One region of the Paenibacillus sp. S28 genome, then DNA from elsewhere that is predicted to be linked to it. Evidence: riboswitches for the same ligand, from Rfam matches in the RefSeq annotation. Region 1 holds a riboswitch; the other holds the start of a gene.

Region 1 (15,757 bases):
GCTTCCTGGCGGGCTGTTTCGTGCTCGTGCTCGTTCTGTACGGAACCGGCGCGGTGTCACTGACCACGCTGATTACGCTCCCCAATGCCACGTTTATTTTGACGTATCTGGGCGGCTGCGCAGCCGGGATCCGGCTGCTGAAAGGCCAGCGGTGGGGACGGACGGTCAGCTGGCTGTCCTTTATCCTCACGGCGGCGGTGTTTCCGTTCGTCGGGTGGGCGATCTTGTATCCGCTGGTCATTTGCGGCGTTTATTTTTTGGTAAGTATAGGGCGGAAAAACAAGGCGCAAGCTTAACATAACAGGCTTTTCGGGCTGTCTTGTTCACCAATGTCGGCTATGGTAAATATGTATGTATCGTGGTATAATATAAAGTCGTCTACCCTCTATTTTTGATAGAGAGCGGCGATAACGATCAGAGCATATATATATACCTAGTGTATTTTTTAAATAGGAGAGGTGAATCCCAGTGTTGGACCGATTGCAATCCTTGGCGGACCGTTATGAGAAGCTTAGTGAACTGCTTTGCGATCCTGACGTTGCGAACGACAGTAAGCGACTGCGGGAATATTCCAAAGAACAATCCGATTTGCAGCCTGCATATGAGGCTTATACCGAATATAAATCCGTTATGGAAGAACTCGAATCCGCCAAAGCGCTTCAGGCTGAGAAGCTGGACGACGAAATGCGTGAAATGGTCAAGATGGAAATCGAGGAGCTGACCCAGCGCCGTACCGAGCTGGAGGAGCGCATCCGCATTCTGCTCCTGCCGAAGGACCCGAACGACGACAAGAACGTCATCGTGGAGATCCGCGGCGCGGCGGGCGGCGACGAAGCGGCTTTGTTCGCTTCCGACCTGTACCGGATGTACACACGTTATGCGGATACCCAAGGCTGGCGCGTAGAGCTGATGGACGCCAATACGAACGATCTGGGCGGTTTCAAGGAAGTCATCTTCATGATCAACGGACGCGGCGCTTACAGCAAAATGAAATACGAAAGCGGTGCGCACCGTGTGCAGCGCATTCCGACGACGGAGTCCGGCGGACGGATCCATACCTCCACTTCCACAGTGGCGGTCTTGCCGGAAGTCGAAGATATCGATATTGAAATCCATGACAAGGATATCCGCGTCGATACGTTCTGCTCCAGCGGTGCGGGCGGACAATCCGTCAACACCACGAAATCCGCCGTTCGCGTGACCCATATTCCAACCGGAATCGTGGCCACCTGTCAGGACGGCAAGTCGCAGAACTCGAACAAGGAAAAGGCGCTTCAGGTGCTTCGTGCCCGGATCTTTGATATGATGCGGCAGGAAGAAGAAGCGAAGTATGCCGGTGAGCGGAAGAGCAAAGTGGGTACTGGCGACCGCAGTGAGCGGATCCGCACGTACAACTTCCCGCAGAGCCGGGTGACCGACCACCGCATCGGATTGACGCTGCACAAGCTCGATTCGGTGATGAACGGCGAAATCGAAGAGATCATTTCGGCCCTGAACATTGCGGAGCAGGCGGAAATGATGGATAAAGGGGAATAAGGCTTTGAAGGAAAGCACGTTTGTGATGACGACAAAGCAGAGTATACGGGAAGCCTTTGCGGAGGCTTCCTCTTTTTTAGCGGCGCATGAAGTGATGGAGCCGCAGCGGAACGCCCAGCTGCTGCTTGAGCATGTGCTGGGCCTCTCCGGCGCGGCCTATTACATGGCGCTGCCCGATCCGTTCCCGGACGAGCGGAAAAAGGCATGGGAGGAAGTCATCTCCCGCAAGGCGGTGGGCGAACCGGCCCAATACATTATCGGGGAGCAGGAGTTCTACGGCATCCCCTTTCAGGTGACGCCCGCCGTTCTGATCCCGCGGCCCGAGACGGAGCTGCTTGTGGAGGCCGTGCTGCAGCAGGCCGCGCGGCTGTGGCCGCAGGGGGCAGCACCGACTGAGCGAGCGGCGTCTGCGGCGGAGCAGGAGCCGCCGCAAGGGCAGGGAGCCGGCCGCGTTCCGGGGCCGGCTGACGCGGAGCAGCCGGACCGCGAAGCGGCTCGTCCGGCGGCACAGGGCGCCGCAGACGGCCTGCGCCCACTGGTCGCGGCCGACATCGGCACCGGCAGCGGCGCCATCGCGGTCACGCTGGCGCTGCACGCCCCGCGCTGGCGCGTCTACGCCAGCGACATCTCGGCGGACGCGCTGCGGGTCGCCGCGCGCAACGCCGAAGCCAACGGCGCCCAGGTTACCTTCGAAGAAGGCAACCTGCTGGAGCCGTTTGCGGGCCGGCGGGTCGACATCCTGGTGTCGAACCCGCCGTACATTCCTGCGGCCGATATTCCCGGCCTGCAGCCCGAGGTGCGCGACCATGAGCCGCGCACGGCGCTGGACGGCGGAGCGGACGGGCTCGCGCCTTACCGCATCATGATGCAGCAGCTGCCGCTGCTGCAGGAGCCGCCCCGGCTCATCGGATTCGAGCTGGGCATCGGCCAGGCGGGCGAGGTCGCAGACCTGCTCCGCCAGGCGGGCCATTGGGATGAGATTATGATCATCCCGGACCTCGCCGGCATTGACCGCCACGTTCTCGGCGTCCGCCGGTGATCCCATAATTTTCTTTTTGACCCAATTTCCTCTACAATGGAACTACCTATGTTTTCCCTGGAGGAAAGGATATGCTGCGCAAACTGAAACAATTGGATTTCGCCGTCATACTGGTGCTGCTCTGCCTGATGGCATTCAGTCTGACTTCCATATACAGTGTCACCGCCGGCCGGCCCAAAACCGATCATTATTCGGTGCGGATGGCAGTCTATTACGTCATCGGCTTTGCAGGGTTTCTGGCGACTTCGCTCGTCAATTATAAGCTGCTGATCAAATATGCACTGTACGTGTATATCTTCGGCCTGATGCTGCTCTTATTCGTCCTGTTTGCCGGTAACGAATACTACGGTGCCCGCGGCTGGCTCACCCTTCCCGGGGGACTCAGCCTGCAGCCGGCCGAGCTGTTCAAGCTGTTCCTGGTCATTTTTCTGTCCAGCCTGCTGCTGAGGAAAAATCGAGACCGGTCCCGCGGCCTGTACTTTTGGCGGGATGTCGTGCCGATGGGGCTCCTCACCTTTGTTCCGCTTATGCTGGTGATGGCGCAAAACGACCTTGGGAACGCGCTCTGCTATCTCCTCATTCTGGTAGGGCTCCTGTGGATCGGCGGCATCCGGTATGTTCATGCGCTGATCGGTTTCGCCGTGGCCTTTGCCGCCATCTTCGGCGGAATTCAGGCGTACATTCATTATCATGACGAGGCGGCGAAGTTGTTCAAGTCCATTGGCCGCGAGCATTGGATCGCGCGTTTTGACCCTTGGCTCGTTCCGGACAAAGCTTCCCGTGACGACAGCTGGCAGACCTACAACGCCAAGCTTGCGATCGGGTCGGGCGGCCTGGACGGCAAGGGCTACATGCAGGGGACGACGATCCAGTCCGACGGCCGGGTTCCGCTGGCTTTTGCCGACTCGATCTTCGTCCAGATTGCCGAGGAGTACGGGTTTATCGGCTCGTCGGCGCTGCTGCTGCTGTATTTTATTCTGATCCACCGCATGATTCTGATTGCCGCGGACTGCCGCGACCGGGCGGGGCCATACCTGATTACAGGCATTATTACGATGTTCATTTACCAGATTTTTGTCAACATCGGCGCCTTTATCGGTCTGATGCCGCTGACCGGCATTACGCTGCCTTTTATCAGTTATGGCGGCACCTCACTGGTGATCAACATGGTCAGCATCGGGGTGGTGATGAGCGTCCGGATTCACGGGCAGGAGGAAGAGGAGCTGCTCCCGCTGCAGAACGAACCGGCTCCGGCCACAGGGACGGGCAAAATTCTGCGCCTCATCCGGGATGGATTTAACAGGAATTGAATATGGCATGGCTGTTCTATTACAATAGACAGGTACGCATCAGGGGCAACGAGGAGCGGAAGGCTCCGCACAGGAGGATAGCCATGCTTCAAAAGCTGAAAAAAGTGGATTATGTCGTCGTTTTTATTCTTTTGATTTTCATGGGCATCAGCATCATGTCCATTTACAGTGTCACACAGGGGACGAAGTTTGCCGGTTCCCATATCAAAATGATCGAGTTTTACGTGCTTGCCTTCATCGCATTTTTCGGGCTGGTTATCTTCGATTACAAGCTGCTTGTCAAATATGCGCTTTATCTGTATTTGTTCGGGTTGGCCCTGCTCGTGGCGGTTAACTTCATCGGGACCGACGTCAACGGCGCCCAGGGCTGGATCAAGATGGGAAGCTTCAGTTTGCAGCCTGCGGAGTTGTTCAAGCTCATCCTGATTATTTTTCTGACATATATCATTATGCGCAAAAATAAATCGAGGCTCTCGTTCTGGCATGACGTGGTCCCGATCGGACTGCTGACGTTCGTGCCGTTTGCGCTCGTTATGATCCAGAATGACCTCGGGAACGCGCTCAGCTACGTTCTGATTTTGCTCGGACTGCTCTGGATCGGCAACATCAAGTTTTGGCATGCGCTGATTGCGCTGGTGATTTTGGCGGCTGTCGCCGTCGGGGGTATTCTTTCGTATATTCATTTTCACGACAATATCGAGAAGTTTATGAAAGACATCAAACGGGAGCACTGGACCGAGCGGCTCGACCCGTGGCTGGTGCCGGATAAGGCGACGGCCAAGGCGTCCTACCATACGAAAAACGCCAAGCTGGCGATCGCCTCCGGCGGCATGATGGGTGAAGGGTATATGAAAGGGTCCTCGGTTCAATCCGGGCGCGTGCCGTATACTTATTCGGACTCTATTTTCGTGGAAATCGCCGAGGAGTTCGGCTTTGTCGGTTCATCGGTTGTGCTGCTGCTGTATTTTATCCTGATCCACCGGATGATTCTGATCTGTCTCGAGTGCCGGGACCGGGCAGGGCCAATTCTGATCGTGGGCATTATCGCAATGATGCTCTATCAGATCTTCGAAAATATCGGTGCCTTTATCGGCCTGATGCCGCTGACCGGGATTACGCTGCCGTTTATCAGTTACGGCGGAACCTCGCTGCTGATCAATATGGCAAGCATCGGAATCGTCATGAGCGTGCGCGTTCATGGGGAGGAAGTGGACGACGAGATGCTGACCCCGGCTAAGGGGACTGCTGCTCAAGGCGGACAGGCGAAAGCCGGCATGTGAAGCTGATGATTTACAAGAAACGACCGTTTTCGACAAGTCCTCGGGCTTGGGAAGGCGGTCTTTTTTTGTGGGTAAGAAGCTCGTAGAAAATACTAGATAAGATGAATTCGAGTTTTTCTTTTCATTCCTTGTTTCCAAGGGGAATATCCGTGTCAAAGGTGTGATTTCTTTAATTCAATCTAAATAGATTGCTAGGTTTAGACTCTACCATTCCCGGACATACTGAGAACTATCATAGATTTGTTCTGATAGAGAGGGGCCCGGGGAAAATGGAAAAGACGATGAAGCAGGGGAAATATAGAGGACAAGACTGGCTGCGCGACTTGGTGAAGGATACCGCCATTATTTTTTGTATTTTGTTTATGATCGCCATGATGTGGGAGAGCCAAAAGACCGACGCGGCCGTGGCCGGCGGGCCGATTCCGCAGGAATCCATCCGCCTGCGCATCCTGGCCAATTCCGATAATCCGGATGACCAGCTGGTCAAACGCGAGATTCGTGATGCCGTGGTAGCGGAGATGAACGGCTGGGTACAGGAGCTTGAGGACCCGCAAAGCCTGGATCAGGCGAGAACGACGATCCGGGAGCATTTGCCGGAACTGAACGATCTGGTGGGCCGTGAGCTGGAGAAGAGAGGTATTCATTACGATTACAATGTTGAACTGGGCATCGTGCCGTTCCCGACCAAACTGTACGGCGGTACGGTCTATCCGGCCGGGAACTACGAAGCGCTCCGGATCACGCTGGGGGCAGGCAACGGTCAAAATTGGTGGTGCGTGCTGTTCCCTCCGCTCTGCTTCATCGATGCGGCCAGCGGGGATGCGGCGGCTCAGCCCGCAGATACCAAGGCTCAGTCTGCGGATGCCAAGGGTGACGCTAAGGGTGCCGTGACCACTGCATCGGCCAAGGTGACGGATACTGCAGCCGCTCAAGCTTCCGGGAAAGCAGCTGCTGATGCTTCCCAGCCGGAAGTTCGCTTCTTCCTGGTAGACATGCTCTCCGGGCTGTGGTCCTGGCTGACGGGGCTGTTCGCTTAGGAACTACGGCCATCCTGTCCAGGAGCATGCGTCATGGAGATTTTGCAGATGTGCTATAATAAAACATACCAATTTCGATGACAGGAATGAACAGCGATGAAAGGTTTGAACCAAGGGCAGGATGGAGGGAACGCTCTTTCCGCCCATGATGTAAATAAGAGCCATGCCACACCGGTATGGGATGTGACTGTATTGATGGGACGCAGCACCGCTGCCGCAGAAGCGGAGAGGGAAGCGGTGTCCCGTGCAGAGCGGTCGATCGGCCGGGCAGCCGCCATTCTACGGGATGGCGGTACCGTTGCTTTTCCGACAGAAACCGTCTACGGCCTTGGGGCGGATGCCCGGAATACGGAGGCTGTCGAGGCGATTTTCAAGGCCAAGGGCCGGCCGTCCGACAATCCGCTCATCGTCCACATTGCGGATGCAAGCCAATTGGATGGGCTCGTGACGGAGGTCAGCGATACGGCGCGGCGGCTGATGGCGGCCTTTTGGCCCGGTCCGCTGACGCTGGTGCTGCCGCTTCGGCCGGGCGTGCTGTCCCCGCGGGTAACGGCGGGGCTGACGACGGTCGGTATCCGGATGCCGGACCATCCGATCGCACTGAAGCTGATCGGTGAGTCCGGCTGTCCGGTGGCGGCGCCGAGCGCCAACCGCTCGGGACGACCGAGCCCGACGCTCGCGGGCCATGTCGAGGAAGATTTGAGCGGGCTGATCGACGGTATTCTGGACGGAGGGCCGACTGGGGTCGGCCTTGAATCCACCGTCGTGCAGGTCCAGGAAGACGGCAGCGTCACCGTTCTCCGGCCCGGCGGCATTACGAGCGAGCAGCTAGCCGCCGCTTCCGGGACGGCGGTGACGACCGATCCGGGAATCGAACGCTCTCCGGATGAAGAGGAGATTGTCGCTCCGAAATCGCCCGGCATGAAATATACGCACTACGCTCCCAAGGGTGCGCTCACCATTGTGCAGGGCGGCACGCCGGAGCAGGTATCCGGCTGGATCAATGAGCAGCTGAAGGCAGCGGCGGGACGCGGGGAGAGAACAGGCGTGATGGCTTTTGAGGAGCACATCGGCCGCTACGCCGCGGATTGCGTGCAGTCCCTCGGCAGTCTTGCCGGACTGGAAGCGGCCGCCCACCGGCTGTACGCCGCTCTTCGCCGCATGGATGAAGAAGGCGTGACGTTTATTTTATCGGAAGCCTGCCCGGAAGAGGGTCTGGGCGCTGCCATCATGAACCGGCTCCGCAAGGCCGCCGGCCAGCGGGTTGTGCGCTTGTGACCTCTCGCCGCACCTTTTAAGAGACATCATTTACCTCTTGTCCGCATATGGTTGTACAAGAACCTAACGGACATGGGGGAATAGGGATGTTGGAGACTTCTGCCGGTTTAGGGCAGCTGATGACAATCATGATAATGGCCGTCGCATTAGGACTGGATGCGTTCTCTCTGGGCGTAGGAATCGGCATGAAAGGAATCCGGCTGCTGCATATTCTCAAGATCAGCTTGCTGATCGGCCTTTTCCACGTGTTGATGCCGCTGCTGGGCATGTTTATGGGATATTACGTCAGTTCGCTGCTCGGACAAGTTGCCGCCCTGGTTGCCGGCGGGCTGCTTGTGCTGCTGGGCGGACACATGGTCCTGAATTCCTTCAAAACAAGCGAAACGCGAATGGTGGATCACCGCTCCTTGCTGGGGATGCTTCTGTTCTCGCTCAGCGTCAGCATTGACTCCTTTTCGGTAGGCGTATCCCTGGGGATGTTTGAGAGCAACCGGATTCTGACCGTGATGGCTTTCGGGATCTGCGGGGGCGCGATGGCCGTGCTTGGACTCCTGCTCGGCAGGAGGGTAAGCCGGAATCTCGGCGAATACGGGGAGGCCCTTGGCGGCGCGATTTTGCTGGCATTTGGCCTCGCCTTTATCTTTTGATACAATATCGGCAAAGACACTTCGGGAGGTGCTAGAGACGTGAAGCATATTTTGTTTGTCTGTACGGGAAACACGTGCCGCAGCCCGATGGCCGAAGCTCTGCTTCGCAAGCTGGCCAAGGAGCGCAGCGTTCCGCTCGAAGTCCGTTCGGCCGGCGTGGCCGCCCTTGAAGGGACACCGATCTCACGTCATGCGGAAGCGGTGCTGCGGGACCACGAGATCGATGAGCATTTGACCGCCAAGCCGCTCAGGGCCGACACGGTGAATTGGGCGGATTTGATTTTGACACTGACCCAGGGGCATAAGCAGCATGTGATCCGGAGCTTTCCGCTCGCGGCTGACAAAATTTATACCCTGAAGGAATACACCGAAGATGACGAGAACGTGATCAAGGACCTGCAGGAGCTCGATAGCCTGTACGCCACTTGGGAAATGAAGCGGGCGCTCGGGCAGCAGCTGGAGGACGAGGAACGGGAGCGGCTGATCGAGATCCAGCAGCGGATCCCGAGCTTTGATATTTCGGACCCGTTCGGCGGGTCCCGCGACGATTACGATGTAACCGCCGCAGAAATCCGCGCCGCCATCGAGCGGCTGCTGGATAAGCTGGAGGCGTTCCGTACATTTTAAGAAAGAAGCTTAAATTGGCACTTGGGCGGGAGCCTAAGCCTGAAAAAATGGAGTAAATTTGCAGATTGATTTTCATCGCGTCATGCTTTATGATGAAGTTGAAAAACATCGGTTCCGGTGTAACTGGCGACAATGTGGATCCAACCACGATGGAGCACCGGAATATACGGCCGGTCGCCTGGGCAAAAGAGCAATTCTGCTTAAGAAAGAAGCTTAAATTGGCACTTGGGCGGGAGCCTAAGCCTGAAAAAATGGAGTAAATTTGCAGATTGATTTTCATCGCGTCATGCTTTATGATGAAGGTGAAAAACATCGGTTCCGGTGTAACTGGCGACAATGTGGATCCAACCACGATGGAGCACCGGAATATACGGCCGGTCGCCTGGGCAAAAGAGCAATTCTGCGGAATGATCCGCGGACTGCTCTTTTTTTCGTCTAGTGGCTGCAAATGAGTTATAATGGTACAAGAAGTCACGGGAATACCGGGGAGCGCTAGATTCGTTTCTCTGTATTGCGCGAAATTTTAGGAGGTTTTTCGAAAGATGAAAATTGCTGTTGGAACAGATCATGCGGGTATACGTTTGAAAGAAGACATCATTGCCGTGATCGAAGGGATGGGGCATCAAGTTGCGGATGTGGGATGCGGATGCACGGATTCCGTGGACTATCCCGACTATGCTCTCCCTGTGTGCGATCTGGTTACCAAAGGCGAGGCCGACCGGGGAATCCTGATCTGTGGAACAGGCATCGGCATGAGCATCGCGGCGAACAAGGTTCCGGGCATCCGGTGCGCCTTGGTCCACGATGTGTTCTCGGCGATTGCCACCAGGGAGCATAACGATTCCAACGTGCTGGCGATGGGCGAACGCGTCATCGGTCCAGGTCTGGCCCAGGAAATCGTCAAGGCTTGGCTGGGCACGGAGTTCAGCGGCGGCGAGCGTCATGTCGGGCGCGTGAACAAGATTAAAGCGATTGAAGAGCGGTATCTGCACAATTAGGGAGGTTTTCTCATGGAAAGCATGTCAGGAGGCAGTCCATTGGAAGTTTCGCTGGGAGAACAGGTATCCCAAATCCTTCATGAGCTGGTGGAAGCCGCAGGGCTTGGCCCTGGTAAGGTACTGGTTGTCGGAACGAGCACCAGTGAAGTGGCCGGGAAACGCATCGGCACTTCGGGGGCGCTCGGGGTTGCTGAGGAGCTGCTGCAGGCGATCGGCGAGGTCCGGGCCAAGTTCGGCTTCGACACGGTGTTTCAGTGCTGCGAGCATTTGAACCGGGCGCTTGTGATGGAGCGTTCCGTACTGGAGCGCCTTCGCTTAACCGAGGTCGCCGCCGTTCCTGTTCCGAAAGCGGGCGGCTCTATGGCTGCCGCTGCTTACCGTTCCATGAAGGAGCCTTGTCTGGCCGAAGCGATTGAAGCTCATGCGGGCATCGACATCGGCGAGACGATGATCGGCATGCATCTGCGGCGTGTGGCGGTGCCTTTCCGCCCGACCCTGCGCTATGTGGGGCATGCGCGCGTGAATGCGGCCTACACGCGGCCCAAGCTGATCGGCGGCGAACGGGCGGTGTACCGTCTGGATGAAGAAGCCGGCAGAGCCGACCGTGACGGCGGCAGTTCAGATCTTTGCGATTAACATGAGCGGATGATTAAAAGTGAACATTTTATTTTGAATTCCAATAAGGGAGGAACTATTAACATGGATCAATTGCGTAAGAAGGACCCGGCTGTACTCGAGGCCATGAATTTGGAACTGAAGCGTCAGCGTGCAAACATCGAGCTGATCGCATCGGAGAATATTGTCAGTGAAGCGGTTATGGAAGCCATGGGCTCTGTCCTCACGAACAAATACGCCGAAGGATATCCGGGCAAGCGGTACTACGGCGGCTGCGAGCGCGTCGATATCGTTGAAGATATTGCCCGTGACCGTGCGAAAGAACTGTTCGGAGCCGAGCATGCCAACGTGCAGCCGCACTCCGGTGCCCAAGCCAACATGGCCGTATACCTGGCAGCACTGAAACCCGGGGATACCGTGCTCGGGATGAATCTTGCCCATGGCGGACACCTGACGCACGGAAGCCCGGTGAACGCTTCCGGTCTGCTGTACAACTTCGTCGCTTACGGGGTCCAGGAAGATACGTTCCTCATTGATTATGACGAAGTCCGCAAGCTTGCGTTCAAGCACCGTCCGCGCCTGATCGTCGCCGGTGCGAGCGCCTATCCGCGTACGATTGATTTCGAAGCTCTCGCTTCGATCGCCAATGACGTGGGCGCGCTGTTCATGGTCGACATGGCTCATATCGCGGGCCTGGTTGCAGCCGGGCTTCATCCGAACCCGGTGCCTCACGCCCATTTTGTCACGACGACAACGCACAAAACGCTCCGCGGACCACGCGGCGGTATGATTCTGTGCAAGCAGCCTTGGGCTGCGGCCATCGACAAGGCCGTCTTCCCGGGCACGCAAGGCGGTCCGCTGATGCACGTTATCGCGTCCAAAGCCGTAGCCTTGGGCGAAGCGCTGGACCCATCGTTCAAAACGTATGCCGAAAACGTGGTGAAGAACGCCAAAGTATTGGCTGAGACGCTGATCAGCGAAGGCCTGAACATCGTATCCGGCGGCACGGATAACCACCTGATGCTGGTGGATACCCGCAGCGTAAACATTACAGGGAAAGACGCCGAGAAGGTGCTGGACTCCGTCGGTATCACCGTCAACAAAAACGCCATTCCGTTCGATCCGACCAGCCCGTTCGTCACGAGCGGAATCCGGATCGGTACGCCGGCTGCGACTTCCCGCGGCATGGATGAAGCGGCTATGGTGACGATCGGCAAAATCATCGCCATGACGCTGAAATCGCCTAAGGACGAAGGCGTGCTGTCCAAAGCAGCGGCTATGGTGAAGGAACTGACGGATCAATATCCGCTGTATCCTGAACTTAACTACTAATAGGACACAGATCTTGAGAAGTACAGGTCTGTGAGAAAATAAGGGACTGGGGAATGTTCTCCGGTCCCTTTTTTTTAGAGATAAGAAATAGAGATTTTCCGAGGTTTCGAGGCTAACCATCCCGATCTCGAAAAAGAAACTCCCGCTAAACGCGGTCTGTCTTTTTGAATATATACGCCGATAAACGTTTTTCATTACGTTCACAGAAGCCGCATAGGTCAATAAACCATTCTGCCGCTATAGCGGTTGTGTGCCTTCACACTCTTAGAGTGGCTTTTATATAGTAGTTCAGAGGGAGATAAACTGCTAGATTTAAGACTGGTAGGTACGATGGGCAGATGTTAGATTGGCGGGTCTTTACGGGGAGTATCGCCATGCCGGTTCCCTTGCGCGGTCTTTCGGTTAACGTTTAAGCCGGCTGATCTTTGGGCCAGAATAAACATATCTTTCTTGGGTGCAAAATCATTTCCAGGAATGATATAATAAATAAGATTTGTGTACTTGCATGTATCGTATGCGAATGGGCATCTAACTAACCGACAATGACAGCACTTAGACTTACGATTTAACCGGAGGGACTAACATGGGAAAACTGGTGATTTGTGATCACCCTTTGATTCAACACAAACTGACATTTATCCGCGATGTGCGGACGAACACGAAAGATTTTCGCGAACTGGTCGATGAGGTTGCTTCCTTAATGGCTTACGAAATTACACGCGAGGTTCCGCTCGAGTCGGTGAAGGTGCAGACACCCGTCGCCGAGATGGACGGCAAGGTTTTGGCGGGCCGCATGCTCGGCCTGATTCCGATTCTGCGCGCCGGGCTCGGCATGCTCGACGGCATGCTGAAGCTGATTCCCGCCGCCAAGGTGGGACATGTCGGCCTGTTCCGCGATCCGGAGACGCTGCAGCCTGTCGAGTATTACACGAAGCTGCCGACGGACGTGACCGAGCGCGAGCTGATCGTCATCGATCCGATGCTGGCGACCGGTGGATCGGCTATTGCCGCGATCGACGTCCTGAAGAAGCGGGGGTGCACCCAGATCAAGATGATGAACCTGATCGCCGCGCCGGAAGGAGTCAAAGCCGTGCAGGAAGCTCATCCAGACGTGGACATTTATGTAGCGGCCCTGGACGAGAAGCTGGACGATCACGGTTATATCATTCCGGGACTGGGAGACGCCGGAGACCGGCTGTACGGAACCAAGTAAGGAGAGGGAAACCATATGTCAAAAATTAAAGTGATGACGATCTTCGGGGTGCGCCCGGAAGCCATCAAGATGGCTCCGCTCATCTTAGAACTGCAGAAGCATCCCGAACATATCGAATCCGTCGTCTGCGTAACGGCCCAGCACCGTCAGATGCTGGATCAGGTGCTAGAGGTATTCAAGATTACGCCGGATTTCGATCTGGACGTCATGAAAGAGAACCAGACGCTGAACGAGGTGACCATCCGCGTTCTGCAGGGCCTGGAGCCGGTTTTGAAAGAGGCCAAGCCTGATATCGTTCTGGTGCACGGAGACACGCTGACGACCTTCCTGGCCAGTTATGCAGCCTTCCTGCAAAAGATCCAGGTAGGACATGTCGAAGCGGGCCTGAGAACGTGGAACAAGCTCTCTCCTTATCCGGAGGAGATGAACCGCCAGTTGACCGGCGTGCTTGCCGATCTTCATTTTGCCCCGACCGACTGGTCTGCAGGCAACCTGAAGAAGGAGAACAAGAACGAGTCCCACATTTACGTGACTGGCAATACCGTTACCGACGTATTCCAGTACACCGTCAAGTCGGATTATGACCATCCGGTGCTCGATTGGGCGCAGGGCAAACGGCTGATTCTGATGACGGCGCACCGCCGAGAATCGCAGGGCGAGCCTCATCTGAACATCTTCCGTGCCGTGAAACGGATCGCTGACGAATTCGACGATATCGCCATCGTGTATCCGGTCCATCCAAGCCCGGCGGTCAAAGAACCGGCGCATCAAATTTTGGGCAATCATCCAAGAATTAAGCTGATTGAACCGCTGGATGTTGTAGACTTGCACAATTTTTATCCGCATACGCATCTGATCTTGACGGACTCCGGCGGTCTTCAGGAAGAAGCTCCATCCTTCGGTGTGCCGGTGCTGGTGCTCCGTGACACGACCGAGCGTCCGGAAGGGATCGAGGCGGGAACGCTCGAGCTGGTGGGAACGGATGAGGAACAAGTGTACGGACGGACGAAGCATTTGCTGACCGATCAGGAGGCCTATAATGCGATGAGCGGCGCCGCGAATCCTTACGGAGATGGCAAGGCATCCCAGCGGATTGTCGACGCGATTTTGCATCATTTTGGCATCAAAAATGAACGTCCGGAACAATTTCACAGAATGTTCACAAAGGAAAGTTAAGCCATATTCTGAGGGCAAAGAGTACAGCATACAGTTAAACTGTACGGTTGACACGGATTTGCGGGCTTTTTGCAGTGATTTTAGTCACATTTCCAGCCAGTTTCGACACGGATTTGTTCAATTGACAAACTCTCGGGTCATTCAGTAAAATGAACTGGGATTAGAGGGTGGACAGAGATGAATCAACCTGATAAGCCGCAAAAATCCAATAAAAATGCTGCAAGCCCTCTGAAGTATGCGGGCCTTGTAAGCGCCATCGGAATCGATCTGGCCGCGTGTACTTTAGGGGGCTTTTATCTCGGCTCCTGGCTGGACAAGATTTGGGGAGGACCCGGACTCTGGATTGCATTCGGAGTTTTGCTGGGTCTGGCGATTGGCGGCGTAAGCGTTTTTATGATCACCAAGGCAGTCATGGGGGAAAGTGATGAGTGAACTATGGAAATACCGCAGGGTATTGACTAGAGCGACACTTTATTTCCTGGCTCTTTGCTTCTTGGGTGCTGCTGTCTTCCCGCAATACCGGAGTATAGCGCTGGGTATGGTGCTTGGCTCCAGTGTCAGCCTTGCTAATAGCTTTTACTTAGGCTATAAAGTGCAAAAAGTGTTGGATACAGTCGAAGGCGGGGGCGGCAAGAGAGTAAATATGGGTTTTCTGACCCGTGCAGCCCTCAGTGTGCTGGCCGTCGTTGTGGCCTATCAAAGGCCGGAGACGTTTAACCTGTATGCCGTTGCGGCAACACTGGTATTGGCACAGTTTCTTCTCTTATTCATAGGGATTCGATTGTCTCGTAAACAGGAGTAGACCTTCAACTGAGAAAGGGGTGAGAAAAACATGCATACATCACCGATTATTGAATTGGGCGGCATAAAATTCGACCTTTCCACAATCCTGATGCTCATCGTAACCTCCGTAATCGTGTTTGTGATCGCGAAGCTGGCAACCCGTAAATTGTCAGTCGAAAACCCGGGGAAATTGCAGAATTTCATGGAATGGACGGTGGAATTCGTCCAGAACCTGATTTCCAGCACGATGGATTGGAAGAAGGGGAGGCACTTTCTGTCCCTTGGATTGACGTTTATTATGTTTATCTTTGTCGGTAACCTATTGGGTCTTCCATTTGGTATCGTTACAGGAGTCCACGATCCGGAACATGCGCATATCTTTGGCAAAGAGATCGTATCTGTCACCGAAGAGTTTGCGAAGCATCCGGATGTAGAAGAAGTCGAGCTAGCTTGGTGGAAATCACCTACGGCTGATGCTTCGGTTACCATGGGGCTCGCGTTTATCGTATTCTTCCTTTCGCACTTCCTGGGAATGACCAGAAATACAAAGAGTTATTTCAAGCACTATTTCCAACCTTACTGGTTCTTCTTCCCGATCAACGTTATCGAGCAGTTTGCGAAGCTGCTGACGCAGGGCATGCGTCTATTCGGTAACATCTTCGCGGGTGAGGTGCTGATCTCGGTTCTGTTGAAACTGACCGCAATTGGCGCAGGCGGATACATCGCTTCCGTGCTCGGTCTCATCGTTTGGCAGGGCTTCAGTATTTTCGTCGGTGCCATCCAGGCTTTCGTCTTCACGATCCTGACGATGGTTTATATCTCTCAGATGATCGAGAGCCACGACGAGCACGAACATTAGCTTCAAAGTTAAGCTTGGAGTTTTCTT
Region 2 (15,757 bases), on a different contig from region 1:
CCGAATGGTTATCCGGCCTTCTTCCCCGCATTGAGCATTTGGATGCCAATATCGACCGGGCCGCCAAACGGGTAACCTATACGCGGCGGGGAATCGCCTTTATGGCGGACGGGATCGTCTGGGCGATCCTGCTTGGCATTCTGCATATCCTGCATGTACCGGCTTCCTTCTGGGTTGCGACAGGACTGTATTTCATGCTGGTACCTTGGCTGACTGGAGGTCTGACTCCCGGCAAATGGCTTGTCCGTATCCGTCTTGCCGATGGAGGGGAGCGAATCTCCCTTAAATCGCTTGTGGTTCGATATGGAATTCTCTACTGGCTGTTTTTTGGAGCCAACCGGGTTCTGGCCGGCTCCCTTGACACCGTTCCGCCGATCCTTCGCATGATCCTGGGACTTATTGTGTTTGCCATGAATACCATCTTCTTTATTCATGTCGTCATCTGCGTATTCAAGAAGGAGCCGCAGCTGTTCTATGAAAAATGGAGCAAAACCCGGCATGTTATCCTATGGCAGCCGGCCGCAGCACCCGAACCGGAGAAAAAGGAGTAGTTCCCCTTAGAAAAACGTACTTCTCAAGAACATATCACGCTTGTCCTTCAAGACTTGGGGAGTTTCGTTTCCGCTGTCCGGATGACGGAATCGATCTGCTTCTCCCATTGGTAAATTTGATTGAGGGAGGCGCTGATTTTACCAAGCTCCTTATACATCACGGTCAGCTCAGCCGTGGCTGTGATCGCGTTCCCGAGCTTGACTGCCGCTTTATACCGCTTGTCCGACGCGCTCCGGGTGCTGTTCGCTGCCGTAATCTTCTTATTCTCGGCAGTCACCTGCTTCTTTAACGTTTGGACCTGCGCCAACGTATCCTTCACCGCCTTGGCTTTGGCCGAAGCTTCCTTCTTGGCGGCAGCGAGCGCATCCTTACGGCTCTTGATTTCAGCACGGGCAGCACTGGCCGAGGCCTTGATCTGGTTGCGCTTCAGATCGTACTGAAGCGCGGCCTTCTGGTCCTTACGTTTTCTCGCATCCGCCGCCTTCTTCCCAAGGTCTGTATATTCATTAAGCAGCGGCTGATATTTCTTCTGGGCCTGATCGGCTTCGGATTTCAGCTTGTCGATCTTAGCTTTGTCGATCCCCTGCACCTTCGCATTGACAGACTTTAACCGGTCATCATTCTGTTTCCGGAGCACTTGAATCTGCTGCTTCTTCAGCTTGTTGGCCTCTTCCAGCGCCTTATAGCTGTCATGAAGCACACCAATACTCTGCAAAGCGGCGTCCCAAGCACTGTCCGATGCCGCGTCCGCCTTAGCCGGACCCAGCATGAACAACGCGACCGTACAGCATAAAACCGTCACCAAGCTGTTTTTCCATAAAACTTTTACATACGTCATCTTCATCTCTCCCCCAAATCATCAAAATTCATAATGAATGGACAAAAAAAGCACCCCGCAAGTAAGGCATGACGCCTTTCCTGCAGGGTGCTTCTCCCGCTTCCATTAACTATGTTGAACTCAATATATCGTTATTTCTCTCGATTGTCAATAAATTCCCAGAACATTCGTTCCTCTTTTTTTGGGACGAATACGGTTGCCGTGATTACTGACCGACCATCCCGCCGTCTACAGTGTACAGGGAACCCGTAACGAATGAAGCTTCATCGGAGAGGAGGAAGTTCATTACCGCCGCTACTTCCTGCGGCTCGCCGTAACGGCCCATCGGTGTTGCCGATTCATTGGCGGCTTTGTACGCTTCCGCATTGCCGGAGTTCGCTTCGATCTGCCGCATCATCCGGGTGTTAATCGTTCCAGGCAGAACCGCGTTAACCCGGATGCCCAGCGAAGCCAGCTCGTTGGCAGCAACGCGCGTCAAGCCGATCACGGCATGCTTGGACATAATGTATGGGGCCACTCCTGGCGCACCCATCAGGCCTGCAAGCGAAGATGTGTTCAAGATTGCGCCGGAATTCTGCTTTTTCATAACTGGAATAACATAATGCAATCCCAGGAACACCCCGCGGACGTTGACGTTATACACCAGATCAAGCGCTTCCACGGATTGCTCTTCGATCAGCCCGGTAGGACCCTCAATCCCTGCATTGTTCGCAAAGTAATCGATGGTGCCGAATTTTTCAACAGCACGGTTCACATAGTTCTGCACGTCCTGCTCTTTGGATACGTCGGCAGCGACCGCCAGTGAATTGGTATCGTTCAGGCCAAGCTCCTCAACGACGCTCTTGACCGCATCTTCCTTCAAATCGACCAGAACGAGGTTCAGCTTGCGCTCGGCCAAACGCCGTGCCAGCTCTTTCCCGATTCCGCCGGCCGCGCCGGTAATGACTGCAGTTTTCGTTTGTGTCTGACTCATGACTGAATCGCTTCCTTTTCAACAAAGTTTATAAAATGATTTATGGGCTTTATAGCTCATGTCTGCTACATGTATAGGTTACACCCTTATTAATTGTTCACACAATAATCATATTTCAAAATAACGTCATCTATCCAACAGATTGCCGCCGTATGTCACAGAACCATGACAATCTTGAACATTTACCTTCTTTTTGTTGATGATTATCTTCGTTTTGGCGGCAGCCCAACTTGCGTTATAATAGGAGAAACGACAAGCTGGAGGCAGATTGCATTTGACAGACGAACAAGTTCTTGACCGCAGAGCCAGAAGAACCCGGCAGGCGCTCAAATCCGCACTCGTTTCCTTAATTCTCGATAAAGGCTTCGATTCGGTGACTATTATGGACATCGCAGCCCGCGCAGACTATAACCGGGGCACCTTTTACAAGCATTTCGTCAGCAAGGAAGACCTGCTCAAGGAAATCCACGACGAGTTTCTGCAGGGCATCGCCGAACTGCTCGTCAAGCCGTATGAGGGCCTTGAGCGAATTGAAGCCTCGATGACCTACCCCTCGGGACTGCGCTTGTTTGAGCATATCGAACAGCATAAAGATGTGTTCCTGGCCTTATCGCGAGTCGAACGCGGAAAGCTGGCGATGGACATGTACGACAGGCTCAGGGAGTCGATGCGGAAGGACATGCATATCGAAATGGAACCGACCGAGCCGCCGATCGACTACGAAATCATGCTGAGCTACCGGATGTCGGCCACGGTGGGGGTCATTATGCACTGGGCAGAGGTTGATTTTAAATACACGGCGTCTTATATGGCGCAGCAGCTGATGGTGCTGGTTGAGACAAAAATGGATTACATCGTGTTTAAAAGAAACGGCGGCACATAAGCATCATTCTCAAAACTCCCCATTGTGCCCGTAAGCACAATAAGGTATCATTCTACATAGATGGACTGTGTGCGACTGGCGGAAACATGGGATGAACCATGAGGGAGCACATGGATATAAACAGCCGTACGCCTGGGCAGAGGTAAGGGGAATTTCCCCTTGCCTCTTTATGTTTTCTGGACCTTACCATGATTTAAAGGAGATGTAGACAATGACAGAACAAACGCTGATTTTGGACGGAGCGCGCGTGGCGCAGGACATTAAGGACGGCTTGGCTAGCAGGGTGAAAAGGCTGTCCGAGCAGGGGATTACCCCCTGCCTGGCGACCATTTTGGTAGGCGACGACCCGGCATCGGCCACATACGTGCGCATGAAAGGCAATGCCTGCAGACGGCTCGGGATGGAATCGTTAAAAATCACACTGGATGCGGGGACGACGACCGAGGAGCTTATCCGGGAAATCCAAAAGCTTAACGCCGACCCGAACGTTCACGGAATTCTGCTGCAGCATCCGGTTCCCCATCAGATTGATGAAAGAGCCGCATTCGACGCGATCGCCATTGAAAAAGACGTCGACGGCGTCACCACGCTGGGATTTGCGCAGAATGCTTTCGGCTTTGCCGCATATCCTTCCTGTACCCCGGCGGCCATCATCGCTATCCTGGATTACTACCGGATTCCTGTAGAAGGCAAGCACGCTGTTGTTGTCGGCCGCAGCCCGATTCTCGGCAAGCCCGTCTCGCTGATGCTGCTGAACCGCAATGCCACGGTCACGATCTGCCATTCGAGAACGAAAGGCCTTGGTGATATCGTGTCCCAGGCAGAAATCGTTGTTGCCGCAGTAGGGAAACCGAAATTCATTCAGGGAGACTGGATTCAGGACGGCGCCGTCATTCTAGACGCAGGCTACAATGAAGGCAATGTCGGGGACGTTGATTATGAGGCATGTCTGGAAAAAGCGAGCGCCATTACACCCGTCCCTGCGGGCGTCGGACCGGTAACCATCGCCATGCTGCTGAAGCACACGGTGGATGCGGCGGAAAAACAACTGAGATAAACCAGCCATCGGTATGGCCAGGTTTTCCTGAGGTCACTTAAAGAAGCCGTGTATCGGCAGCACAAATACGCCGGGTAACGGCTTCATAAATGGTAAGAGGGCATTCCGCCGAACATCATTCGGTGAAATGCCCTTTTTTTCTGCCCAAGATGTAATGTTCTTGAGTCGGCTGGTAACCGATTCACATAAATCCGTCCGTCACAAATGGCGGCCTATTCGTACCGCAGCGCCTCGATCGGATCCAGCTTCGCGGCCTGTCGTGCCGGGAATACGCCGAATACGATGCCGATGCAGGCCGAGAACCCGACTGCAAGCAGCACGGAGTTCATCGACACCGCGGTGGTCACGTCCATCAGCTTGCCGACGAACTTGGAGCCGCCGAAGCCAAGGATGACGCCGATCACACCGCCCAGGATAGCCAAGGTGACCGATTCAAACAGAAACTGCGATAGAATCGTCCCTTCCTTGGCCCCGATCGCCTTCCGGATACCGATCTCCCGCGTTCGTTCCGTAACGGACACCAGCATGATGTTCATGATGCCGATTCCGCCGACCAGCAAGGATATCGCCGCCACGCCGCCAAGAAACAGGGTCAGCGTTTTGGTGACACTTTCGGCGGAGGACATGACATCCTCCTGGCTTTGAACCCTGAAATCATCGTCGGCCCCGCCAAGTTTATGGCTTTGACGCATCGTATACTGGATCAGCGCCATGGTGCTGTTGATCACGTCGGTAGATTTGGCTTCGACCAAAATTTGCCGGACACTGCTCCGGGAGCTCCCGGTCTGAAACCGGGACTGAATCGTCGTGATCGGCGCGATGACGGTGTCGTCCTGGTCAACCGTACCCGAAGAACCCTTCGCTTTGAGCACACCGATGACCCGAAACGGGATGTTGTTGATTTTGATCATGCTGCCGACCGCATCGAAGCCCGCTTCACCAAATAGCGTTTCCGCCGTCGTTGCGCCAAGGACCACGACCTTGGCCCGGTCATTGACTTCATCCTCCGTAAAGAAACGACCGATGTCCGTCTCCCACGATTTGATGTCGGCATAGCCCGGCGTCGAGCCGATGATCGTGGCGGAGGCCGTGTTCGATCCGTTCAGCAGCCGCGCGCTCACCTGCGAGACCGGCGCGACGTACTTCACGGTATCGATTTTGGAGATCGGGTCAGCGTCCGAAATGTTCAGCGTGCCCGTGCTTCCGCCTTGGTTGCCTCCTTCCGCTGTGCCGGTTGACGACCCCGAGCCTGCGGTAACCGTGATCAGATTGGAACCCAGGCTCTGGATTTGGCTCGTCACCTGCTTGCTCGTTCCCTGACCGATGGAAATCATGGCAATGACGGTCGCCACGCCGATGATGATTCCAAGCATCGTCAGGAAGGAGCGCAGCATGTTGGACCGTAAGCTTCGGATTGATATGCGCAGCAGTTCCCCCACATTCATACCCGCTCACGCTCCGTATTCAGCCGGTCCGTCTCGATCAGGCCATCGCGAAACCAAATAACCCGTTTCGTATGGGCGGCGATGTCCGGTTCGTGGGTGACGATGACGATCGTATGCCCCTTTTCGTTCAGTCTCCGGAATATGCCCATGATTTCCTCGGATGATGCCGTATCCAGGTTGCCCGTCGGCTCGTCCGCCAAAATAATGGCGGGGTCGTTGCTCAAGGCGCGAGCAATAGCCACCCGCTGCTGCTGTCCCCCGGAGAGCTCATTCGGCTTGTGGTGCATCCGGGTTTTCAGGCCGACCAGCTCAAGGCAGTACTCGGCCTTCTCCCGCCGCTCCTTTTTGTTTTTGCCCGCATACAGCATCGGAAGCTCGACGTTTTCAATGGCAGAGGTTCGCTTGAGCAGGTTAAAGTTTTGAAAGACAAAACCGATCTTGCGGTTGCGCACCTCCGACAGCTGCTTGGCCGATGCTGAGCCGATGTCGATGCCATCCAGCATGTACTTGCCGGAAGTCGGTTTATCCAGACAGCCGATCACATTCATCATGGTCGATTTTCCTGAACCAGACGGTCCCATAATGGAGACAAACTCGCGCTCATCGATTTGAAGGGTGACGCCCTTCAGCGCCTGGACCTCATTCTCGCCCGAAGCATAGACCTTCTTTACTTGATCAAAGGTGATCACTGTCCGCCACCTCCCATTCCGCCGCTGCGTGCACCGCCCTCGCCGGTTCCTCCAGTACTTCCGGTCCTGCCGCTACGGTTGAACTGCCGCATCTCGCCGCCTCCGTTCATGCCTCCGAAGCCGCCCATACCGCCCATGCCGCCAAAGCCGCCCATGGTTCCCTGGCTCGTTCCGGTGCTCGTCTTTGTCGTCGTCATCGTAATAGTTACCTTGTCGCCCTCGGACAATCCGGTCAGCACTTCGGAATTCGCCCCGTCATCAAGGCCGGTCGTAATTTCCACCTGCTCCTCTTTGCCGCCTTTGTCGACCATGACGATTTTCCGTCCGCCAAACGACTTGATCGCCGCATCAGGAACTTTCAATACATCCTTCTTACCGTCGGTAATAATGGCAATCGTCGCGCTGATACCCGGAATCAGCTTGTCTGCGTTATCTTGGCCCGCCGTGATTTCAATGCCGACCGGGAACGTCACGACGCCGCTGGTCTGCGCTTCCCCGAGCACCGCCTTGGACACGACTTTGCCTTTCAGCGTTACGCCCGTGAGCGCGTCAAATGTTATATTTACGTCCTGGCCGACCTTCACATCGGTGATATCGGTATCGTCGATGGAGGCCGAAATCCGGAAGCTTCCGCCGGTTGAGTACATGGAGATGGCCGAAGCAGCGTCGCCGGCAACCGTCTCCCCAACCTTGGCGTTCACGGCGGAAATGATCCCGTCATACGGCGCATAAATTTTGGCCCCGGCAGCGTTGGCCTTGGCGTCGTTCAAGGCAGCGAGTGCCATGGCCACGTCGGCTTTGGCACTGGCCACGTCGCTTTCAGCCGGCCCTTCCTGCAGCTTGGCCAGCTGCGAAACCGCCTGATCATAGGCGCGGGACACGCTATCCACCTGTGATTCGGCATTGGTAACCGCTTCTTTTAGCTGATCCAGATTACTCTGCTGCGATACCGCTTGTTTATAAGCGTTCTGGGCATTATCCGCCGCGACTTGAGCGAATAAAATCTGGGACGGGTCCGTCCCCTTCTTCGCTTCGTCCAGCTTGGCCTGCGTGCTGATGACGGCAGCCTTGGCCTTGTCCACCTGTGCCTGCAGGTACGATGCATTGGCCGCCTTTTTCGCGTTCGTAAGCGCCGTCTTGGCGTTTTCCAGGTCGGACTGCGCCTTGGACACCTGGGCTTTTTGTTCGCTTAGGGTAGCCGAGTCCGTCCCAGCCTGGATGCTGTCCAGCTTCGCCACTGCACTGTCATACTTCGCCTGGGCTGACAGCAGCTCGTTTTGCAGCGCCGTTGCATCCATCGCTGCAAGCAGCTGCCCCTTTTTCACCGCTTCCCCGACGCTTACGTTGACATTGGTCACTTTGGAGTTTCCGCTGAAGCTCAGGTTCACCGATTCGGGTGCTTCCACATTGCCGGAGGACGTTACCGTTTTGGACAAGTCACCCCTCTCGACGGCATATGTAATGGTCGCCGTTTCCGTTTTCGTCGCGCTGGCGTTTTTTTGATAAAAATAAGTCCCCCCCGCGCCGATCACAATGACGCATCCGCAAATGATCAGCACGCTTTTTACCGCTTTGTTCATGTCCATTCTCCCTTCCTTCATATGACAAACACGATATCAGCCGAAACTTAAAAAAACCTAAACTCGGGTAGGCATGCAAAAAAGTTTTTCGGAAAAGACGGGAAGCCCCGATAAGCTTGCATCAATGAAATGGATAGAGATACACTGGTAGACAGACATTCTTTTCTCGGCAGGAATGCCATTTCACATACGATGGAGGAACTTGAATCATGGATCATTTTGAACAAATGCTGGAGAGATACGCCGAACTGGTAATCAAGGTCGGGGTGAACATTCAGCCCGGTCAGGTGCTGCTCGTGCAATCCCCGCTGGAAACCGTAGACTTCACGCGGCAGATCGTGTCCAAAGCCTATGAGGCGGGCGCCAAATACGTTCAGGTCGATTGGGACGACGAGAAGGTGACCCGCATCCGGTATGAACAAGCGCCTGACGATTCGTTCGCTTATTATCCGAAGTGGCAGGCCGACATGATGGAGCAGCTCGCCGAAGGCGGCGGCGCGGTACTGCACATCAAGGTGCCCGACCCTGAGCTGTTCCGCGGCATCGATTCCGTCAAAGTATCGACGGCCGTGAAAGCGGCGGCGGTGGCCCGCGAGAAGTATCAGGCCTACGTGCGCAGCAACAAGGTCAGCTGGTCGCTGATCAAGGCGCCGACCCGTGCCTGGGCGAACAAGGTTTATGCCGATTTGCCGGAGGAAGAACGCGTCCCGGCTATGTGGGAAGCCGTATTCCGCATGAACCGCGTCGACAGCGGGGATCCGGTCGAGGCCTGGCGGGAACATATCGCCGAGCTGAAAAAACGGCAGCAGTACATGAACGACAAGCGGTATAAGAGCCTGCACTACCGTGCGCCAGGCACCGACCTGCGGGTCGAGATGCCTGAGGGGCATTTGTGGCTCGGCGGCGGGGATCTGAAAGAGGACGGCGTGTATTTTGTGGCGAACATGCCGACGGAGGAAATCTACACGATGCCGCTGCGGACCGGAGTCAACGGCACGGTGTCCAGCACGCTTCCGCTTAACCTGAACGGACGGCTGGTAGAAGGCATCAAGTTAACCTTCAAAGACGGAAAAGTGACGGAATACGACGCCGTTTCGGGCCGCGAGCACCTGACATCGCTGCTGGAAACGGATGAAGGCGCGTCCTACCTCGGCGAGATGGCGCTGGTGCCGCATGACTCCCCGATTTCGCTCATGAACCGTGTCTTCTACAATACGGGCGTAGACGAAAATGCTTCCTGCCATTTCGCGCTTGGAAGCTGCTATCCGGTCAATATCGAGGGCGGAACCAAGCTGAGCAAAGAGGAGCTGCTCGCCAAAGGCGGCAACGTCAGCCTGACGCACGTCGATTTCATGATCGGTTCGGACCAATTGGACATCGACGGTGAACTGCCGGACGGCACCGTCGAGCCGGTGTTCCGCGCGGGTAAATGGGTTTAAAAATAACAAAAGCGGTCAGTCCCTAAAGAGGACTGGCCGCTTTCTTTTTTAGGTATAAACGTAGTTTCTCTTCTCCATAGCGAGTGTAAGAACCGTTCCTTTATTCCGCCGACGCAACCTTTCGCCGTGCGGACAGCTGATTCAAGCCGAGCAGCGCCAGCATCGCGATCACAACGCCCACGGCCCCGATCCATGTAACCGCCGACAGCGAGACGCCCGAGACGACTACGCCGCCGATGCCGGCGCCGGCCGCCATGGACAGCTGCATCATCGATTGGTTGAGCCCCAGCATGACACCGGAGGATTCCGGCTTGATCGTGACTAGATTGTACTGCTGTGCCGGTCCTGTCGACCATGCGGCGAATGACCACAAGATTAGGATGGCGAACACAGCGAACGCCGAGTGGCCAGCCAAACTGAGCAAAATAAGGGCGATCACGTGAAGGGTCATCCCGCTCAGAAGGGTGAAGGTCACCCCTTTCTTATCGGCACTGAACCCCCCCAGCTTTGAGCCGACCAGGCTGGCGATGCCAAAAGCTAACAACGCCGTGCTCAGCAGGCTCTCCTGCAATCCGGATATTTGAAGCAAATAAGGGGACAAATACGTGTAAGCCACCGAGTAGCCGCCCAGCCAAAAGAAACTGATAGACAGGCCCAGCGCAACTTTCGGATTTTTCAGAAGGGAAAACTGCTGCCGAAGGGGCACATGCGCGTCTCCCTGAATCCGCGGGATGGTCACCGAAATGATGAGCATCGCGACAAGACCGAGCAGAGCAATCCCGATAAATACCGCTTTCCAGCCAAAAGCAGCCGCGACCATTCTTCCGAGCGGGACGCCGATGATGAGCGAGGCTGTAAAGCCCATGATGACGGTGGCCAAAGAGCCAGCCTGTTTGCCTTCAGGCGCAATTTTGGCGGCGATGCTAAGCGCCGTAACGACGACCATTCCCGCTCCAAGCGCCATCAGCACGCGTGACGCCAGCAGCAGTTCATATCCGGGCAACACAAACGACAAGATGTTGGCTGCAACGAAAATGCCAAGGGCCGTGATCATCAGCCTGCGGCGGTCCCACTTCGCCGTCAGGGCCATGAGAACAGGCGTAGCGATCGCGTATGTCAGTGAGAACACGGTAATCAGCTGGCCCGCGGCAACGACTGTAATGCCCATCGAATCCGCAATTTTATCCAAAATACCGGAAACGATGTATTCCGAGGTACCCACCAAAAAGCTGATAATGGCCAAAATGTAAATCTTCCAGGTGCTGGTCATAAATGCAATCAAACTCCTTTGAATAATATTTTCGTATTTCTACAATCATAGAAATAAAGGACAAAAAAAATTAGTTCAACAGAAATGGCGCATATTTCTGCGCTACCTCACGGTTCAGGCAGTAGAAAATAAAGGTGCCTTCCTTACGGGAATCCAGCAGACCGCTCTCTGCCAACTGCTTCAGATGATGGGACAGCGTGGAGTCCGCTACGGATTCCAGCTTGCTCCCAAGCGTGGAACAGCAGGCTTCACCTTCCCGGGAAAGGATCATTGCCACTTTCAAACGTGTCGGTTCGCCCAGTGCCTTGTATATTTTTACGGCTTGCTTGGACTCCACATCTTCGTTCATATCTGCTCCTCCTTCCTGATTTCGTATTTCTAAATTTATAGAAATAAAGTAGCATACGGTTTACCGGATTGTCAACACCCCATCTTTGTGGGTGGTATTAAAAAATGGGATCATGCCCCTCACTCACCGCTGCAATGTCTGATGATGTTTATTGCCGCAGTGAGCCAAGGGATGACGGATTACAAGGACAAGATCCACCGTTTACAGCTTCGTTTCGTCCATCAGCAGCTTGACCGGACAATGATCGCTCCCCAGGATCAGATGATCGATCTGGGCGTCAATCAGGGACGGGGCAAGCCGTTCCGATACGAGAAAATAGTCGATCCGCCAGCCCACGTTCCGCTCACGGATTTTGGGCATGTAGGACCACCAGGTATACGCGCCTTCCTGCTCCGGGTAAAAATGTCTGAACGTATCGATCAGCCCCGTATTCAGCAGTTCTGTCATTTTGCCGCGTTCCTGAGGAGTAAAACCCGAGTTTTCACGGTTCGACTTCGGATTCTTCAGGTCGATTTCCTGATGGGCGACGTTTAGATCCCCGCAAATGATGACAGGCTTCCGCGCATCCAGCTGCTGAATGTAGCTTCTGAACCGGTCCTCCCATTCCAGCCGGAGGTCCAGTCTCGACAGATCGCGGCGCGCGTTGGGCGTATACACGTTGACCAAGTAAAACCCTTCGTACTCGAGCGTAAGGATTCTCCCTTCCAGCTCCCCGTCCTCTTCCAGTCCGGAGTACACGGACAACGGCTTCTGCTTGGTAAAGACGGCGGTACCGGAATAGCCCTTCTTCTCGGCGTAGTTCCAGTATTGGTAATACTCGTCCATGCCGTCCAGGCAGATTTGCCCTTCCTGGAGCTTCGTCTCCTGCACGCAGAAGATGTCCGCGTCCACTTGCTTTACATATTCTATAAAACCTTTATTGACACAGGCCCTGAGCCCGTTCACGTTCCAAGATACCAATTTAATCATTATTTCCCCCGCTGTTGTTGAAGTCTGTAACTCTAGTCTACCATACTACGTCCACCCCTTCCGTGACAAATCGGTGATTTAGAAAATGATAGATTCATGATACAATGTCCTAACGCGATTCAACCTATTTCCAAAATGACGTGAGGGATCTATTGTACCAATGAGAACTTCCGCTTCTGTTAAAGCGTTTAATTTTCTGTTTTTCGCCCTGCTGGCCATTTTCATTCCGTTTCTTCCCGTATATTTTGATGAGCAGGGACTATCGCCTTCCCAGATCGGCTTCATCGTCGGTACGGGAGGATTTATCACGATTGTGGCCCAGCCGCTGTGGGGGATGATCAGCGACCGGACCAAAACGATCCGGAAAGTGCTGCTGCTCCTTCTTGTTTGCGCCATCATGACCGGCTTTGTCCTGTACCATACCGGCACGTACAGCCTGATCATCCTGTTTGCCATGCTCACCTACTTTTTTCTAATGCCGGTCGATCCGCTGACGGAGAGCTTGAACTTCCGCGTCGCCGAATCGGCGGGGATCAGCTACGGCTCGCTTCGAACCTACGGGGCGCTTGGCTATGCAGTGATGTCATTATTCGCAGGTTATTTCATGACTTCATACGGCGCACACAGCCTGGCGTATTTGTTTGTGGCCATTGGTCTGGTCAGCTTTGTCATTACGCTGTTCATGCCGGACGCTCCGGTGTCGGGCAAACCGGTCACCCTTTCCAGCCTGAAGCATTTTCTCAGCAGTAAAGAAACTCTGCTCTTTCTCATCCTGGTCTTTATCAGTTCGATCCCCGCGCGGATGAACGATACTTATTTAGGGGTATACATCAAGGAGTTGGGCGGGACGGCCAGCCTTGTGGGACAAGCCTGGTTTCTGGCAGCGGGAAGCGAAATCGTCGTGTTCGCCTTGAGCTTCTGGTGGCTTCGCAAAGGCAGCGAGCTGATGCTGATCGCCTTTTCGGGATTTTTTTATTTTATACGCTTTTTCGCATCGGCCTGGATTGAAGATCCGCATCTCCTCGCCTATTTGCAGTTACTGCAGCTGCTCACCTTTCCGGTGTTTTATTCCGCCGCCATTCAGTACCTGTACCGCATCGTTCCGGTCGAATGGCGGGCAACCGGGCAGACGGTGCTGGCGCTGCTGTTCTTCGGGGTTTCCGGCATTATCGCTTCCTTTGCAGGCGGTGCGCTGTATGAGGCATTCGGCGGGAGGACACTGTTTCTGACGATTTCCGGCATGTCGCTGGCGGGAACGCTGTTCGGGATTGTACTGTACCGAATTTACGGGCGCAGAAACCGTGCAGCAACTGCAGAGCCGGCCGGAGAAGACGCCCCAGAATAATCGTGAAGGCCACAAATAAACCGCCCTTAGAGGCGGTTATTTCATGTTTCCCGATGTTAATTGGTGCTGGAAGAAGCCTTGCCCGGCTTCACAGCCTGCACTTCATACATTTTTACGGTTGTGCTGATCATATAGGCTGGCGGCTCCTGCCCCTTCTTGTCGCGATGACCTTGAAGATGCGCGTCGCTTTTCTCCCAATTTTTCCAATCTTCCTGGGACTCCCAGCGGATCATGACGACGACTTCGTCCTGCTCTCTTCCACGGGTATTGACCATGACCGTTCTGTCAATCAATCCGTTCATCTCGTCCATCGGGCCATCCTTGGTGAATCTGGCGGCAACCTGTTCGCTGTACCCTTTTTGCACAGCCATCGTTCTCAATTGAATAAACATAGGTGGTTCCTCCCGTCCATGGATATGATTGCTGTATTCCTGCGGAATCATCGCCTTATGTCGGCTCCGTGATTTCCGGACTGTATCCATCTTAATCGATAATGATTCTCATTGTCAAATGGCTGGACATCCCGAAATCTCTTCGCTTCTACCATTCACCGCTTAAACCCTTGTTTTTCGGTTTTTAGATGTAATATCATTAAAGGAGTTTCCTCATGGCTGCCCGTATGGGATACATAAACCTGACTCCAAACAAACGATACTTTACTTTAAAAAGAGAGGATAATCATTCACATGATCATCAAACCAAGAACCCGGGGCTTTATCTGCACGACGGCACATCCTGTAGGATGCGCTGCGCAGGTCCAGACCCAAATCGATTACGTCAAATCCAAGCCGGCCGTCCAAGGGCCGAAAAACGTGCTCGTGATCGGCGCGTCGACCGGCTATGGCTTGGCGGCACGCATCACAGCTGCATTCGGGGCAGGAGCGAATACCGTAGGCGTATACCGCCCAAGCAGCGGTTCCGAGAAACGGACAGCCTCCGCCGGATGGTACAATTCCGCCGCGTTCGAACAAGCAGCTGAAGCAGCCGGGCTAAAATCTTTCAGCGTGACAGGGGACGCCTTCTCGACTGAAACGAAGGAGAAAACGGTGGAATTGATCCGTTCCGAACTCGGTCAGGTCGACCTGGTGGTGTACAGTGTGGCATCCGCCCGGAGAACCGATCCGGTCACCGGCGAAGTGTACAATTCCACCCTTAAACCGCTGGGTAAGCCCTATACGAATAAAACCGTCAACTTCCACACCGGCGAAATCAGCGAAGTGACCATTGAGCCCGCTACGGAAGAAGAAGTCCGCGGTACGGTTGCGGTCATGGGCGGGGACGACTGGCAGCTGTGGATCGATGCGCTGGAGCAGGGCGGCGTGCTGGCCGACGGAGCCGCCACCATTTCCTTCTCCTACATCGGTTCGGACATCACCCAGGCCGTGTACCGGGAAGGTTCCATCGGCAAAGCCAAGGATCACCTGGAAGCCACTGCGCTGAAGCTGAACGACCAGCTGGCGGCCAAAAACGGACGAGCTTATGTCGTTGTCAGCAAAGGGCTGGTGACCCAATCCAGTTCGGCGATCCCGGTCGTGCCGCTGTATATCTCCGCATTGTACAAGGTCATGAAAGAAAAAGGCATCCATGAAGGATGCATCGAGCAGACCTACCGCCTGTTCACCGACCGGCTGTATACCGGCGGCGAAACGCCTGTTGATGAAGTCGGCAGAATCCGCATCGACGACTGGGAGCTCCGCGAAGATGTGCAAGCTGAAGTCGCCGACATCTGGAACAGCATCACATCGGACAACATCTATGATCTGACCGATCTTCATGGGTACCGCCGCGAATTCTTCCAGCTGTTCGGCTTTGAGACGGATGGTGTCGATTATGAAGCCGACGTAAATCCTGACGTGAAGGTTCCGCATTCCGTTTAACCGATTCAGCGCTTAAATAGAGAAGCCTGGTTATGCTTTCTCGCATATCCAGGCTTTTTTTTTGCTTGTTCGCCAATTCTTCGATGTGGCTAATCATAAACGGCCATCCTCCGGGTATGTTAATGAAGACGGTCCTGAACGATCGGTTGGTCGGCATTGTCAATGACTTCTCTGAACATGTACCTCTCCTCCGAAGACTCGGGAACAAGCATCTGCGGGAAATTGGCCTTCAAAATCTTTTCCAGTCCCCAACCGTCATCTGAGAAATCGACTTGCGGCCGCTGATCGCGAAGCAGCAGGATACCTGCCAGCGCTACAACCGCCGATTGCCAGACTATGAACATGATACGCCTCCTCTTTTTGTGCCAAGCTGTGCGGCTCCTTCTATGTAAGCCTTGCCACCAATACAAAGCTCAAACGTATGTGTGTAGAAGTACGTCATTCAACCGTCCCCCAGGTCCGTATCGTCCGTTTTCAGTGGACAAATGAAT

What was found. A riboswitch is a leader RNA that binds a small molecule or an ion and turns the genes downstream of it on or off. The one in region 1 is predicted to bind ZMP and ZTP.
Region 2: linked by a shared signal. The riboswitch ahead of IAE55_RS17535 (bifunctional 5,10-methylenetetrahydrofolate dehydrogenase/5,10-methenyltetrahydrofolate cyclohydrolase) and the one ahead of rpiB (ribose 5-phosphate isomerase B) in region 1 are both predicted to bind ZMP and ZTP.

What each region holds. Positions count from the first base shown of each region.
Region 1 covers NZ_JACVTM010000021.1:36,021-51,777, forward strand. Annotated here, with positions in the region: gene IAE55_RS30110 (amino acid permease) at 1-296, shown strand, start outside; gene prfA (peptide chain release factor 1) at 469-1,536, shown strand; gene IAE55_RS30120 (HemK/PrmC family methyltransferase) at 1,562-2,575, shown strand; gene IAE55_RS30125 (FtsW/RodA/SpoVE family cell cycle protein) at 2,647-3,885, shown strand; gene IAE55_RS30130 (FtsW/RodA/SpoVE family cell cycle protein) at 3,969-5,165, shown strand; gene spoIIR (stage II sporulation protein R) at 5,480-6,202, shown strand; gene IAE55_RS30140 (L-threonylcarbamoyladenylate synthase) at 6,398-7,480, shown strand; gene IAE55_RS30145 (manganese efflux pump MntP) at 7,567-8,127, shown strand; gene IAE55_RS30150 (low molecular weight protein arginine phosphatase) at 8,167-8,754, shown strand; ZMP/ZTP riboswitch at 8,864-8,945, shown strand; ZMP/ZTP riboswitch at 9,068-9,149, shown strand; gene rpiB (ribose 5-phosphate isomerase B) at 9,297-9,752, shown strand; gene IAE55_RS30160 (TIGR01440 family protein) at 9,774-10,388, shown strand; gene glyA (serine hydroxymethyltransferase) at 10,452-11,699, shown strand; gene upp (uracil phosphoribosyltransferase) at 12,283-12,912, shown strand; gene wecB (non-hydrolyzing UDP-N-acetylglucosamine 2-epimerase) at 12,928-14,088, shown strand; gene IAE55_RS30180 (AtpZ/AtpI family protein) at 14,266-14,520, shown strand; gene IAE55_RS30185 (ATP synthase subunit I) at 14,513-14,890, shown strand; gene atpB (F0F1 ATP synthase subunit A) at 14,921-15,730, shown strand.
Region 2 covers NZ_JACVTM010000006.1:380,619-396,375, reverse strand. Annotated here, with positions in the region: gene IAE55_RS17555 (VanZ family protein) at 1-551, shown strand, start outside; gene IAE55_RS17550 (hypothetical protein) at 599-1,390, opposite strand; gene IAE55_RS17545 (SDR family NAD(P)-dependent oxidoreductase) at 1,596-2,363, opposite strand; gene IAE55_RS17540 (TetR/AcrR family transcriptional regulator) at 2,638-3,246, shown strand; ZMP/ZTP riboswitch at 3,308-3,391, shown strand; gene IAE55_RS17535 (bifunctional 5,10-methylenetetrahydrofolate dehydrogenase/5,10-methenyltetrahydrofolate cyclohydrolase) at 3,458-4,303, shown strand; gene IAE55_RS17530 (ABC transporter permease) at 4,516-5,748, opposite strand; gene IAE55_RS17525 (ABC transporter ATP-binding protein) at 5,745-6,437, opposite strand; gene IAE55_RS17520 (efflux RND transporter periplasmic adaptor subunit) at 6,434-8,017, opposite strand; gene IAE55_RS17515 (aminopeptidase) at 8,227-9,456, shown strand; gene IAE55_RS17510 (MFS transporter) at 9,557-10,726, opposite strand; gene IAE55_RS17505 (ArsR/SmtB family transcription factor) at 10,797-11,075, opposite strand; gene IAE55_RS17500 (exodeoxyribonuclease III) at 11,277-12,041, opposite strand; gene IAE55_RS17495 (MFS transporter) at 12,205-13,389, shown strand; gene IAE55_RS17490 (antibiotic biosynthesis monooxygenase) at 13,446-13,781, opposite strand; gene fabV (enoyl-ACP reductase FabV) at 14,076-15,266, shown strand; gene IAE55_RS17480 (hypothetical protein) at 15,386-15,610, opposite strand.